One region of the Mesorhizobium sp. B2-3-5 genome, then DNA from elsewhere that is predicted to be linked to it. Evidence: predicted binding sites of a transcription regulator. Region 1 holds the regulator's gene; each other region holds the start of a gene.
The links. The regulator LexA, encoded in region 1, represses DNA repair genes until DNA is damaged. The targets are predictions, from matches to a motif close to TGTTCNNNNTGTGTTCNG.
Positions count from the first base shown of each region.

Region 2: the regulator LexA is predicted to act here: its motif matches at 1,263-1,280, upstream of FJ958_RS11575 (PA0069 family radical SAM protein).
Region 3: the regulator LexA is predicted to act here: its motif matches at 1,466-1,483, upstream of dinB (DNA polymerase IV).
Region 4: the regulator LexA is predicted to act here: its motif matches at 1,419-1,436, upstream of recA (recombinase RecA).

Region 1 is NZ_VFVX01000002.1:204,124-207,198, forward strand. Features, by position in the region: gene FJ958_RS03815 (GntR family transcriptional regulator) at 1-734, shown strand, start outside; gene lexA (transcriptional repressor LexA) at 1,120-1,857, shown strand; gene FJ958_RS03825 (ComEC/Rec2 family competence protein) at 1,851-3,075, opposite strand, start outside.
Region 2 is NZ_VFVX01000007.1:217,407-220,481, forward strand. Features, by position in the region: gene FJ958_RS11560 (4-(cytidine 5'-diphospho)-2-C-methyl-D-erythritol kinase) at 1-6, shown strand, start outside; gene moaB (molybdenum cofactor biosynthesis protein B) at 8-562, shown strand; gene FJ958_RS11570 (glycosyltransferase) at 679-1,206, opposite strand; gene FJ958_RS11575 (PA0069 family radical SAM protein) at 1,355-2,509, shown strand; gene FJ958_RS11580 (ribonuclease HII) at 2,663-3,075, shown strand, end outside.
Region 3 is NZ_VFVX01000005.1:165,679-168,753, reverse strand. Features, by position in the region: gene FJ958_RS08620 (pilus assembly protein TadG-related protein) at 1-1,214, shown strand, start outside; gene dinB (DNA polymerase IV) at 1,526-2,773, shown strand; gene FJ958_RS08610 (FGGY-family carbohydrate kinase) at 2,792-3,075, opposite strand, start outside.
Region 4 is NZ_VFVX01000001.1:446,473-449,547, reverse strand. Features, by position in the region: gene alaS (alanine--tRNA ligase) at 1-4, opposite strand, end outside; gene recA (recombinase RecA) at 264-1,361, opposite strand; gene FJ958_RS02280 (carbohydrate kinase family protein) at 1,643-2,587, shown strand; gene FJ958_RS02275 (pseudouridine-5'-phosphate glycosidase) at 2,659-3,075, shown strand, end outside.

The DNA.
Region 1 (3,075 bases):
ATCAGCTGCTGCGGCGCGATATCCTGACGACGCGCCTCATGCCCGGTGCGCCGCTCAAGCTGAGTGCGCTGCGCGGCACATATGGCGTCGGCTGGACGCCGCTGCGTGAAGCATTGTCTCGGCTTGAAGCCGAGCGCCTTGTCACCGCCATCAGCAATCGCGGCTTTGCCGTCGCCCCCGTGTCGCGCGCCGAACTCGAGGATCTGGCGCGGGCAAGAATGGTCGTCGAAATACCCCTGTTCGTGGAATCGATGGAGAAAGGCGACCGGCAATGGGAAGATGCCGTTGTCACCGCGCATTACCGGCTCTCGCGCTGCAAGACCGCGGTTGACGACCCCTCGGACGCGGCCGTCGACCAGTGGGACGAGAGCCACGAGGCGTTTCACGCGGCGCTGCTGAGTGCTGCGACGTCCAACTGGCTGTCGCGATTCCGTTCGACGATCGCGGATCAGCTGCGGCGGCATCATCGTTTTCTCGGCCTGGCGCCGACATTGCGGGCGGCGGCCGGCCTCAAGCATGGCTATGGAGAGGCCATGGACGCCCTGCGCGAGGCGATCGCGATCGAGCATCACACCGCGATCATGGAGGCGGCGCTCGATCGCGATGTCGAGCGGGCAAAGGCATTGATGACGGCGCATATCGGCTACACGCTGCACGTCTATGTTCACAGCGAAGATAGCGGCGCCAACAACTACACCGCACGCGCCGGCAGCCTGAAAGCGGTTTCCGGATGATTTCGGCGCTTCCGCGCCGCCCGACGCTTACGCATGGATCTATCCGCCAAGCGAGCTGGCGAACGTTGGCGTTTTGGTTTCGTTTCGTTCCGCTGGAATGACACTGGGCGACTCCATAAATCCGCCCCGTGCGCCTTTCAGACGACTGAAGCCAAACCTCAACAAGGGATGGGCCACAGGCCATTAACCAAAACGATTTCAATGCGTGTGTCGGCGGCGGAAATCGTCGGTTGCCGTTTGTTGCCGGCGGCAAAAATTTCGAACCCCTTAACAAATTCACTAAACTTTAAACGGTTGCGGAACACAACTGGAACAGATAGGGTTTGTTCTGGGTTTGTTTTTCGATTCCGATTCAGACCCTTCGTTCAATGCCTTGGGGGCCGCCATGCTGACGCGCAAGCAACATGAACTGCTGATGTTCATTCATGAACGGCTCAAGGAAAGCGGCATCCCGCCCTCCTTCGACGAGATGAAAGAGGCTCTTGATCTTGCCTCCAAGTCGGGGATCCACCGCCTGATCACGGCGCTGGAGGAACGTGGCTTTATTCGCCGACTGCCCAACAGGGCGCGCGCACTGGAAGTGCTCAGGCTGCCGGATTCGATCGCGCCGGGCCTCAATGCCGCAAAGAAATTTTCGCCAAGTGTCATCCAGGGCAGCCTCGGTCAGGGCAACCTTGGTCGTCAGATCAAGCCGGCATCGTCGCGCTTGCCCGCGGCCGGCAATGACGACGATGCGATTCCCGCGGTCTCGATCCCGGTGATGGGCCGTATCGCCGCCGGTGTGCCGATCGATGCCATCCAGCACCAGACGCATTCGATCTCGGTGCCGCCTGACATGATCATGGGCGGCGAGCACTATGCGCTGGAGGTCAAGGGGGACTCGATGATCGAGGCCGGTATCTTCGATGGCGACACGGTCATCATCCGCAACGCCGATACAGCGAGCCCGGGCGAGATCGTCGTGGCGCTGGTCGACGAAGAGGAAGCGACCCTGAAACGGTTCCGCCGCAAGGGAGCTTCGATTGCCCTTGAAGCCGCCAACCCGGCCTACGAGACCCGCATTTTCGGACCGGACAGGGTCAAGGTGCAAGGCAAGCTCGTCGGGCTGATCAGGCGCTACTGAGCAGGGATTGGTGCGCTTGCATTGTCAGGCTTTTTATAGGGCGGCAGCCCCCTCGCCTCGCGCGAGAATTTGCGCTGTTCATGCCAGGGCCGGTATGGCCTGTCGACGGCGAAGTTGACGGTTGGCGGGCCGATCGCCGATTGGCGGTCGAAGAAGACCGCGGCACTTCCGTTGCGAGCGAGTTGCCGTTTGGTGACGACGAGAACCAGCGGGTTATGGCAGGCGTCATAGCCAGTCGCGTCGTTGACGACGATCACGTCGGCGAAACCGCAGGCCTTCCAGGTGTTTTTGCGGTCTTCGACATGCGCGACGATCGCTCCGGACGGGTGCCTGGCGAGACAGACGCCGTCGGTGCAGTAGAACGGTGCTCCCGGCGGCAGATTTACGGCATCGGCAATGGTGAACTGCCCATCAGTCTTGTTGAACACCTCCGGCACGACGATGCTTTCGGATACCAATGCGCGTTTCCAGTTGTCGACGGTGAATTCGTTCGGGCGTGCCCGACTGACGGCGAGTTCGCCACCGCCGATCGGCACCGCGACCAGCCGCGCGTCTTCCGAGATCAGCACATCCGGTGTGCGCGTATGCGACACCGTCAACAGGCCGGCAAGCGCGAACGGGAGTGCGGCGAGCCGCAGCCATGTCGTCGCCATCGTCGCGATAACCAGGGCGACCGTCACCAGCAGCACGGACTGCTGCGAAATCAGTCCGACCGCATCTACCGGAGAGCGTTCCGATATCCACGCAGATATTGCGATCATTGCCGTCAGGGCCTTGCCCATCAGGTAAAGGGACGGCGCATCCAAGCCGAACGGCATCAGCAACGCGCTGGCGACGGCCAGGAACATCACGACCGATACGATCGGCATGACGGCCAGATTGACGAACAGGCTGAGCGGCGATACACGCTGGAAATGCCAAATGGCAAACAGCGTCGTAGCGCTGCCGGCGATGATGGAGGTCATAGCCAATCCACCCGTCGTCAGCAGGAATTTTTGTGTCAGAAGCCCTGGCAGGGATAGCTTCGGCGACGGCGGCCTCGTTTTTCGCGCACGATAATCCGCCCAACCGGCATAGGCGCCAACCAGGGCGGCGGTCGCGGCGAACGACATCTGGAAGCTCGGTCCGACCACTTCATGCGGCGAGACCAGGATGACAGCGATCGCCGAGATCGCCAGGTTGCGCATGGTCAGGGCCGCGCGATCGAACAGAACCGCG
Region 2 (3,075 bases), on a different contig from region 1:
GAGTGAGATGGCCACGACTGACGAGAGCCGTTCGTTCATCCCGGTGCGCATTGCGGTGCTGACCGTTTCGGACACGCGCGGCCTCGCCGACGACAAATCCGGCCAGACGCTGGCAGACCGCATCACCGAGGCCGGCCACATCCTGGCCGCCCGCGATATCGTCACCGACGACCGTGACAAAATCCGTGACAAGGTGCTTGGCTGGTCGAAGGACACAGGGATCGACGTTGTCATCACCACCGGCGGCACCGGCTTCACCGGGCGCGACGTGACGCCGGAGGCGCTGGAGCCGATCTTCGAAAAACGCATGGACGGCTTTTCGGAAGTGTTCCACCGCATCTCCTACGACAAGATCGGCACCTCGACGATCCAGAGCCGGGCAACCGGCGGCGTGGTCAACGCCACCTTCGTCTTCGTGCTGCCGGGCTCGCCCGGCGCCTGCAAGGACGCCTGGGACGGCATCCTCAAGGCGCAACTCGACTACCGGCACATGCCCTGCAACTTCGTCGAGATCATGCCGCGCCTGGACGAGCATCTGCGGCGCGGAAAAGCCGCTCCGTAAGAACCAAAGGCTGAATGGCTTTCCAAGCGCCATTTCCAAAACGGAACGGCACCGGCGCCTCCGCTAATCCGCGTCACATTTTCTGCAATGCGCAACGAAACAGCCGTTGCAAAAAATCACTTCGGAGAGCGGTGTTCCTGCTTCACCGGGGCGACCCATATCTCGGCGTCGAGTTTCTTTGTCGCCAGGCCGCGCGCCAGAGCCTCGGCGCTGCCGGCGTTCTTCGACAGGGACGCGGCCTGACGCTTGCTGATCACCAGCCCTTCGGCGAGCGCCCGGTTTCCCGAAAAGACGCGGGCCAGGAACGGCGCGCGGCTACCCCGCGCGCGTGAGAATCGCGCCGCCATGGTTTGCCTGGCCGTGTGGGCGATGATCGCCTCGATCCAGCCCTCCACCAGCCGAGCGCCCGGCTCCAGCAGTAGCAGCCAGTCGCCCTTGGCCTGCCGGATACCGGCGGCGATACCGCCGCTCGCCACATACTGGCAACCGGCGTGCTCGGCGACATAATGCGTCTGGTCGGTGGAACCGGTGTCGCAGACGACGACCTCGCGCACCAGGCCCTCGACCGCCCCGCCAATCAGCGAGCCGAGCGTGCGGGCAAGAGCCTCCTCGTCATTGCGGGTTTCGATGAGAACACTGAGCATGTCAGCCGAATAGCGGAAAGCCGCGCAGAGTGCCAGTTTTGCAGCGCAATATAGAAAGTTCTTGCTTTGTTCTCGTCGGCGAAATAGGAATAATTTCATGAGCAGAGCGATTCGACACAACATGGACAGTCCTTGGGAGCGGGCAAAGATGGAACCGATCATGCGTGCAGACATTGCCGCCTTCGGAGCAGGAAGAGCCGAGATGGCCAATGCGATGATCGAGCAGAGCGGCATGCGCATCCGTCCGGACCGCAACCGCGGCCGGTCGGCGGGCATCAATCCGTCCGGCCGGTTCGAACCTGTCAGCCGGCATGTTTTCGATGATGGCTGGAGTTCGCTGGAAGAACTGCCTCCATTCAAGACCGAGGTGCAGGTGGAAAAGCCGCGCACCATCATCACCCGCAATGAATCGCCCGATATCTCCTTTGACCGGTCGATCAACCCTTATCGCGGCTGCGAGCATGGCTGCGTCTATTGCTTCGCGCGGCCGACACACGCGTTCATGGGCCTGTCGCCTGGCCTGGATTTCGAATCCAAGCTGTTCGCCAAGCCGGATGCGGCGCGACTGCTCGACAAGGAACTGTCTAAGGATGGCTACCAGCCGCGCACCATCGCCATCGGCACCAACACCGACCCCTACCAGCCGATCGAGAAGCAGTACCGGATCATGCGCGAGATCCTCGAAGTGCTGGAAGCGCGCGGCCATCCGGTCGGCATCGTCACCAAATCCGCTCTGGTGACGCGAGACATCGACATCCTGTCGCGCATGGCCGAACGTGGGCTCGCCAAGGTGGCGCTGTCGGTGACGACAATGGATCGCATGCTGGCCAGGACGATGGAGCCGCGGGCGTCGACGCCGACCAAGCGGCTAGAAGCGATCAGGCAGCTTTCGGATGCCGGCGTTCCAACTTCGGTGATGGTGGCGCCGATCATCCCCGGCCTTACCGACCAGGAAATGGAACGGATCCTCGATTCGGCCCGTGCCGCCGGCGCGCGCGAGGCGGGCTATGTCGTGCTGCGCCTGCCGCTGGAAGTCAGCCCGATCTTCAAGGACTGGCTGCTGCGCCACTATCCCGACCGCTATCGCCACGTGATGTCGCTGATCCGCTCGATGCGCGACGGCAAGGACTACGATTCGGAATGGGGCAAGCGCATGAAGGGCGCCGGACCCTATGCTTGGCAGATCGGCCGCCGCTTCGAGATCACCGCCAAACGACTCGGTCTCAACGCCGAGCGGCGCACCCTGCGGACCGACCAATTCGTCGCGGCCGGAAAGGACCAGGAGCAGTTGATGCTGCTCTGAAGACACCAAAGCGCTGCGGCAGTTTCATTGCTGCCAAGCAAAAAATCCCGTCCGGCCTGCCCCGGCCTGCAGACGGTGCCCTCCCGGTCCGGCGCCCCACCCGACCCGGAGGGACTTGCGGAGAATCGGAGCCAATGCGAACCTCGCCGCAACATGGCTCGCGCGCGTTCCGATTCTCCGCTTCTCTTCGAAATCGTCGAGAAACCCGATTTCTCCTTCGAGACGAAGGCGATGGCCGACGGGCTGTGGCCGGTCGCGGGGATGGATGAGGCCGGCCGCGGTCCGCTGGCCGGGCCTGTCGTCGCCGCCGCGGTGGTGCTCGACCCCGCCAATATCCCGGAAGGCCTGGACGATTCCAAACGGCTCAGCCATTTGCAGCGCGAGGCGCTTTTCCTGCGCATCATCGGCTCCGCGCTTGGGGTTTCGATGGCGTCGATCAGCGCCGAGGGCATCGACAACAGCAACATCCTCAAGGCCAGCCTGGAAGCAATGCGCCGCGCGCTGGTCGGCCTGCCGGTAAAACCCAAGCTCGCGCTCGCCGACGGTCGCGATGTGCCGCCGGGACT
Region 3 (3,075 bases), on a different contig from region 1:
TGAAAGACTTCTGGGCTTCGGAGCGCGGCAATTTCGCGCTGACCACGGTGATCGCGATGCTGCCGCTGATGCTTGGCGTGGCCGGCGCGATCGATCTGGTGGGCACGAGCGACGACGCCGACCACTTGCAGAACTCGCTGGACGCGGCGGGGCTCGCCATCGGGACAAAGTATTATGCCGGCATGGCGGCTGGCGACATACAGCAACTCGGCCAGAACTTCTTCACGGCCAATATGCGCGCCGCCGACCAGCAGGAATATTCGGGAAGCGTCGCTGCCCTCACGGCAGCAGCCAGCGGTAACCCCAGCGCCTACTACATTTCGCTTTCATCCAGCATCAGCCGCCCGAGCTTCATCAGCGCCCTGCCTAACTGGCAAGCCTCGCGCTCCACCCTGGTCAAGATCGTGCCCGGTGCGCAGGCCTGCGTACTTGCGCTCGATCCTCACGCATCCGCCGCGGTCAACCTGCAAGGCTCGACCGACGTCGCGATGAACCACTGCGTGATCGCCGCCAACTCGGACGCGGCCGATTCCGTCAACAGAGGCGGATCTGCGCTGGTGAGCGCCAGCTGCGTTTCGACCGTTGGCGGCACTTCCGGCCTCTTGCCGCCCAACGCCAGCTTGAGTTGCGGCAATCCGCTCGAACGTCAGTATGCGTCGTTTGACCCGCTGGCTAACGTCACCCCTCCCCCCTACACGCTTTGCCAGACGGCACCCAACGGCAAATCCATCACCCTTTCGCCCGGCACCTATTGCGACAAGACATGGTCGGGAAACATCACGCTCAACCCCGGCGTCTACATACTGCGTGGGGTCACCATAAAGCCCGGCGGAAATGGCAGCCTCGCCGGCCAGGGCGTGACGATATTCCTGATGGAAGGCGCGCAGATCTACATCAACGCAAACGAACAGGTGACCCTCTCGCCTCCCACCAGCGGCACCTATGCCGGCATCACCATATTCCAGGATCGCGGCAATACATCGCCGCTGACACTGAACGGCGGGGCCGGCTCGGTGATCAGCGGCTTCATCTACGCGCCGGACGCGCCGATATTCTACGCGGGCAACTCGGATATGAATTCCCAGGGCGATTGCATCCGGCTCGTCGGCGATACCGTGCAGATGACAGGAAATTCGGCCGTGCAGTCGGATTGCGCGGCGGCGCTCGGAAATCGCGAAATGTATGCGGGCCGCCTAATCACGCTCGTCAAGTGAGCCGAGAGAGCTTGCCGCCGGCGGCAAGCCGTCTCTGGAAACGATCAAGACGGCGTTGCGGGCTGGGCATATTGGTTAGGCGGCGGCTCTCTTCCAGGTTCAGGCTAAGCAGCTTTCCTTTCGAAGTCAGAGCCGCCCCTCGCCTGCCTGCCGGCATCCTCTCCGGTAGAGTGACGGGGAGAGGGCCACGCTCATCGCCGATGTCGCCAATCCGCGGGATGCTTTCAACAAACCCGTTCCTTGCTTGACAATGATCCCTTTTTGTTCTTCATTCGTTCGCATCTATCAGCAACTGCGGATGAGCGGTCGGGATGGAAACGACAGCCACCATCCTGCATGCCGATCTCGATGCCTTCTATGCCTCGGTCGAGCAGCTGCTAGACCCGTCGCTGCGCGGCAAGCCGATCGCGGTCGGCGGCGGCGTGGTGCTGGCCGCCTCCTATGAGGCGCGCGCCTTCGGCGTGCGTGGCGGCATGCCGGGGCGCAAGGCGCGCGAGCTTTGCCCGCAGCTGATCTTCGTCGGCGGCAATTTCAGCCACTATCAGCGGCTGGGCGACGCGGCGATCAAGGTGCTCGACGATTTCACGCCAGTGGTGGAACGCGTCTCCATCGACGAAGCCTTCGCCGATGTCGCCGGTTGCACGCATCTGTTCGGGCAGCCGCGAGAGATCGCCGAAACCATCCGCCGCCGCGTGCGGGCCGAACTCGGCCTGCCGATCTCGATCGGCGTGGCCCGCACCAAGCATCTGGCCAAGATCGCCTCGCAGGTCGCCAAGCCCGACGGGCTGGTGGTGGTCGATCCCGGCACCGAGCTTGCCTTCCTGCACGATTTGCCGGTCTCGCTGATGTGGGGCGTCGGCCCGGCGACCAGGGCGCGGCTGGCCGAAATCGGCGTCGAGACCATCGGCCAGCTGGCCAGGACGCATAGCGGCGCGCTGATGCGGCTGCTCGGCCCCGCCGCCGGCGAAAAGCTCGCCGCCCTGTCTTGGAACCGCGACCCGAGGAAGCTGGAGACGAAGCGCCGCGCGCATTCGGCCGGCGCGCAATCGGCGCTTGGCCAGAAGCCGGCCGTGGCGCGGGTGATCGTGCCCACGCTGCTGCATCTGGCCGACCGCGTCGCCAGCCGGTTGCGCGCCAAGGCGCGGCCCGGCCGCACGGTGACGGTGCGCGTGCGCTTTGCCGACCTCCGCGCCGTGACGCGCTCGATCACCCTCGACCAGCCGATCTCGGCGACCACCATGCTGGCCGAAATCGCCGGCGATCTGGTGCGCGGCGTGCTGGCCGATCACCCCCGCGAGAAGACGATCTCGCTGCTGGCAATCTCGGTCTCGCATCTGGAGGAAAGTGCCGAGCTGCAGCTCGACCTGCCGCTCGGGCTTGCCGACGAAAAGCGCCGGCCCGGCACCGAAAAAGGCCTGGCGCGCTTCGGCGCCGACCGCGCCATCGACAAGATCCGCGAGCGCTTCGGCAAACAGGCGGTCGGCTACGGCACGGTGGCGTTGGAAGCGGCGCGCTCGGTGCCCGACGAATTCAGGGAACTGGCGGAAAAGGAACTGTGAACGGATTGCGCACCCGTCTCAGCCTCTGATCGCCCTGCCCGTCTGCTGCAGCAGCTCAAACGCCGCGAACCGCTTGGCGTGCCAGCCGGCCAGCGGCGCGTTGGGATGATAGACTTCGCCGAGTTCCGACATGACGGCCATGGCCGTCACCAGATCCTCATAGGCTCCGGCAGCGACGGCTCCGAGCATCGCCGAGCCCAGCAGCACCGGCTCCGGCGAGGTCGGAGCCACCACGACCAGGCCGGTTGTGTCGGCCAGCAGTTGGCGGACCAATGGGCTTTGGCCCGCGCCGCCGCTGACGA
Region 4 (3,075 bases), on a different contig from region 1:
TCATGACTGCTGCCTTTTCGCGAAAACCGCCGGCACAGCCGGCGGAAACTGGTCTCTGCTTCTTAGAAAATAGACTTGGCCTTTTAGCGGGCACGCCCGACCCTGTCCAGAAACACGGAATTGGCCAATCCAGGAGCTTGGCGGGCTCGCCAAAACGAAACCGCCGGCGCGAAGGCCGGCGGTTTGGAACGCGGTACTAAAGAACTCGGTTACTTAAGCATCAGGTGAAAGGCTGAATTCATGGCCGAACTCTGGCCATCGCCCTACATCGCGCCGGCTTCGTCCTCAAAACCATCGTCCCCACCTTCAGAGCCACCATTTTCAAGGAATTTCTCGGCGATCAATCCGGCGTTCTGCCTGAGCGCCAGTTCGATCTCGCGCGCGGTGTCGGGATTGTCGCGCAGGAACAGTTTTGCATTCTCGCGGCCCTGGCCGAGGCGCTGCGAATTGTAGGAGAACCAGGCACCCGACTTTTCGACCACGCCGGCCTTGACGCCAAGATCGACCAGTTCGCCGGTCTTGGACACGCCCTCGCCGTACATGATGTCGAACTCGACCACCTTGAAGGGCGGCGCCAGCTTGTTCTTGACCACCTTGACGCGGGTCTGATTGCCGACGACCTCGTCGCGGTCCTTGACCGAGCCGATGCGGCGGATGTCGAGGCGCACCGATGCATAGAATTTCAAGGCGTTGCCGCCCGTGGTGGTTTCGGGCGAACCGAACATGACGCCGATCTTCATACGGATCTGATTGATGAAGATGACCATGGTGTTGGAACGCGAGATCGAAGCGGTCAGCTTGCGCAGCGCCTGGCTCATCAGCCGGGCCTGCAGGCCGGGCAGCGAATCGCCCATCTCGCCTTCGATTTCGGCACGCGGCGTCAGCGCCGCCACCGAATCGACCACCAGCACGTCGATGGCGCCGGAGCGCACCAGCGTGTCGCAGATCTCCAGCGCCTGCTCGCCGGTGTCGGGCTGCGAAATCAGGAGGTTTTCAAGATCGACGCCGAGCTTGCGGGCATAGACCGGATCGAGCGCATGCTCGGCATCGACGAAAGCGCAGATGCCGCCCTTTTTCTGGGCTTCAGCCACGGTGTGCAGCGCCAACGTCGTCTTGCCCGAGCTTTCCGGCCCGTAGATCTCGATGATGCGGCCGCGCGGCAGGCCACCAACGCCAAGCGCGATGTCGAGGCCAAGCGAGCCGGTCGGCACCGTTTCGATCTCGACGACCTGCTCGTTGGCGCCGAGCCGCATGATCGAGCCCTTGCCGAACGCCCGCTCGATTTGCGACAGCGCCGCATCCAGAGCCTTTGATTTGTCCACTGCCTTATCCTCTACAAGCCGCAAAGTATTCTGAGCCATGATACATCACCCCTTGGTCGTCAATGAAGGCCGGACAATCCGCAATCCCTGTCATTTTGTACCTTTTTTGTTCTCATTTGGCAAGGGGAGACAACCAACTGAAAAGTAAGAGATATCCTGATCTGTTCTTTTTTTGTCTCGCAGACCGAGGCAGAAATGTCCTCCGCGTTGGGCCAGATGGCTTGATTGTATCGATCCGTCGAATCGCTGCCTTGCATGCGAAGCTCTGTCGCGCAGTGTAGCGCTTGTGCGGCGCCAACAACAAAGGTCATATCGCCGCCATGGTGAAATCCGCAAAGATATTGGCCGTGGGCGGCGCCCATATCGATCGCCGTGGCCAGGTGGCCGGCCCGTATGTGCCGGCGGCGTCCAATCCCGGCACAATGCGCGAGGACGTCGGTGGCGGCGTCTTCAACGCGCTGCGCAGCACGGTGCGCCGTGGTGTCTCGGCTTCGCTGCTGTCCGTGCGTGGCGGCGATGCCGCGGGCGATACCGTTTTACGTGCTATAGGAGAAGCAGGCATTACAGACCTGTCGGCAGTGTTCCTCGACCGCACCACGCCGAGTTACACGGCGCTGATCGACCGCGAGGGTGAGCTGATCGTCGGCTTTGCCGACATGGCGCTCTATGACCTGGCGTTTCCCAAGCAAATCAGGCGCTCCAAGGTGCGGGAGGTGGTCGCCGATGCCGATGCCATCCTGTGCGATGCCAATCTGCCGGCGTCGGCTCTGGTGCGGCTGGTCTCGCTCGCCGCCGGCAAGCCGGTTTTCGCCATTGCCATTTCGCCGGCCAAGGTGACGCGGCTGATACCGGTGCTTGGCGAACTGGCGCAGCTCTTCATGAACCGGCGAGAGGCCGTCGTGCTGGCTGGCGTCAATGCAAATGCCGCCGAGCGGGAAATGATCGACGGGTTGCGATGCAGCGGGCTTGCCAGCGGCGTGGTCACGGCAGGCAGCGCGCCGGTGCTGGGCTTTGATGAAACAGGCGCTTTTTCGATCCTGCCGCCTGCCCCGAGGAAAGTCGCCGATGTCACCGGCGCCGGCGACGCGCTGGCGGGCGCGACGGTCGCGGCGCTGCTGCGCGGTCTGCCCTTGCGCAAGGCCCTGCGCGAAGGCATTGCGGCGGCGACGCTGGCCATCGAAAGCGCCAACGCCGTGCCCGAATTCACCGCGGCAAGCTTCGCGGAAGCACTGGCCCTTGTGCCGGATGCGCGGGAAGTGGCATGAGACCGGCAAATTCATAGCGCCGCAGTGATGATTACGCGTCCTGGTGGATGCGCCGCGATTGGAGATTCGAGATGACCCCAGAGACCGCCCACCCCTTCATCGATGTCCATGCTCCCGTGGCGCAAGCCCTGGCCGCCGGGCGCCCGGTGGTGGCGCTGGAGAGCACCATCATCACCCATGGCATGCCCTACCCCGACAATGGCGCCATGGCGGCCAATGTCGAAAAGATCATCAGCGATGGCGGTGCCGTGCCCGCCACGATCGCCGTGGTTGGCGGCCGCATTAAGATCGGTCTTTCCGACGGCGAGCGCGAATCGCTGGCCATGACCGGCGATGCGATGAAGCTGTCGCGCGCCGACCTCGGTTTTGCCGTCGCGCAAGGGCGCACGGGCGGCACCACGGTCGCCGCGACCATGATCGCTGCGCACATGGTGGGGATAAAAGTGTTCGCCACCGGCGGCATCGGCGGCGTGCATAAGGGGGCCGAA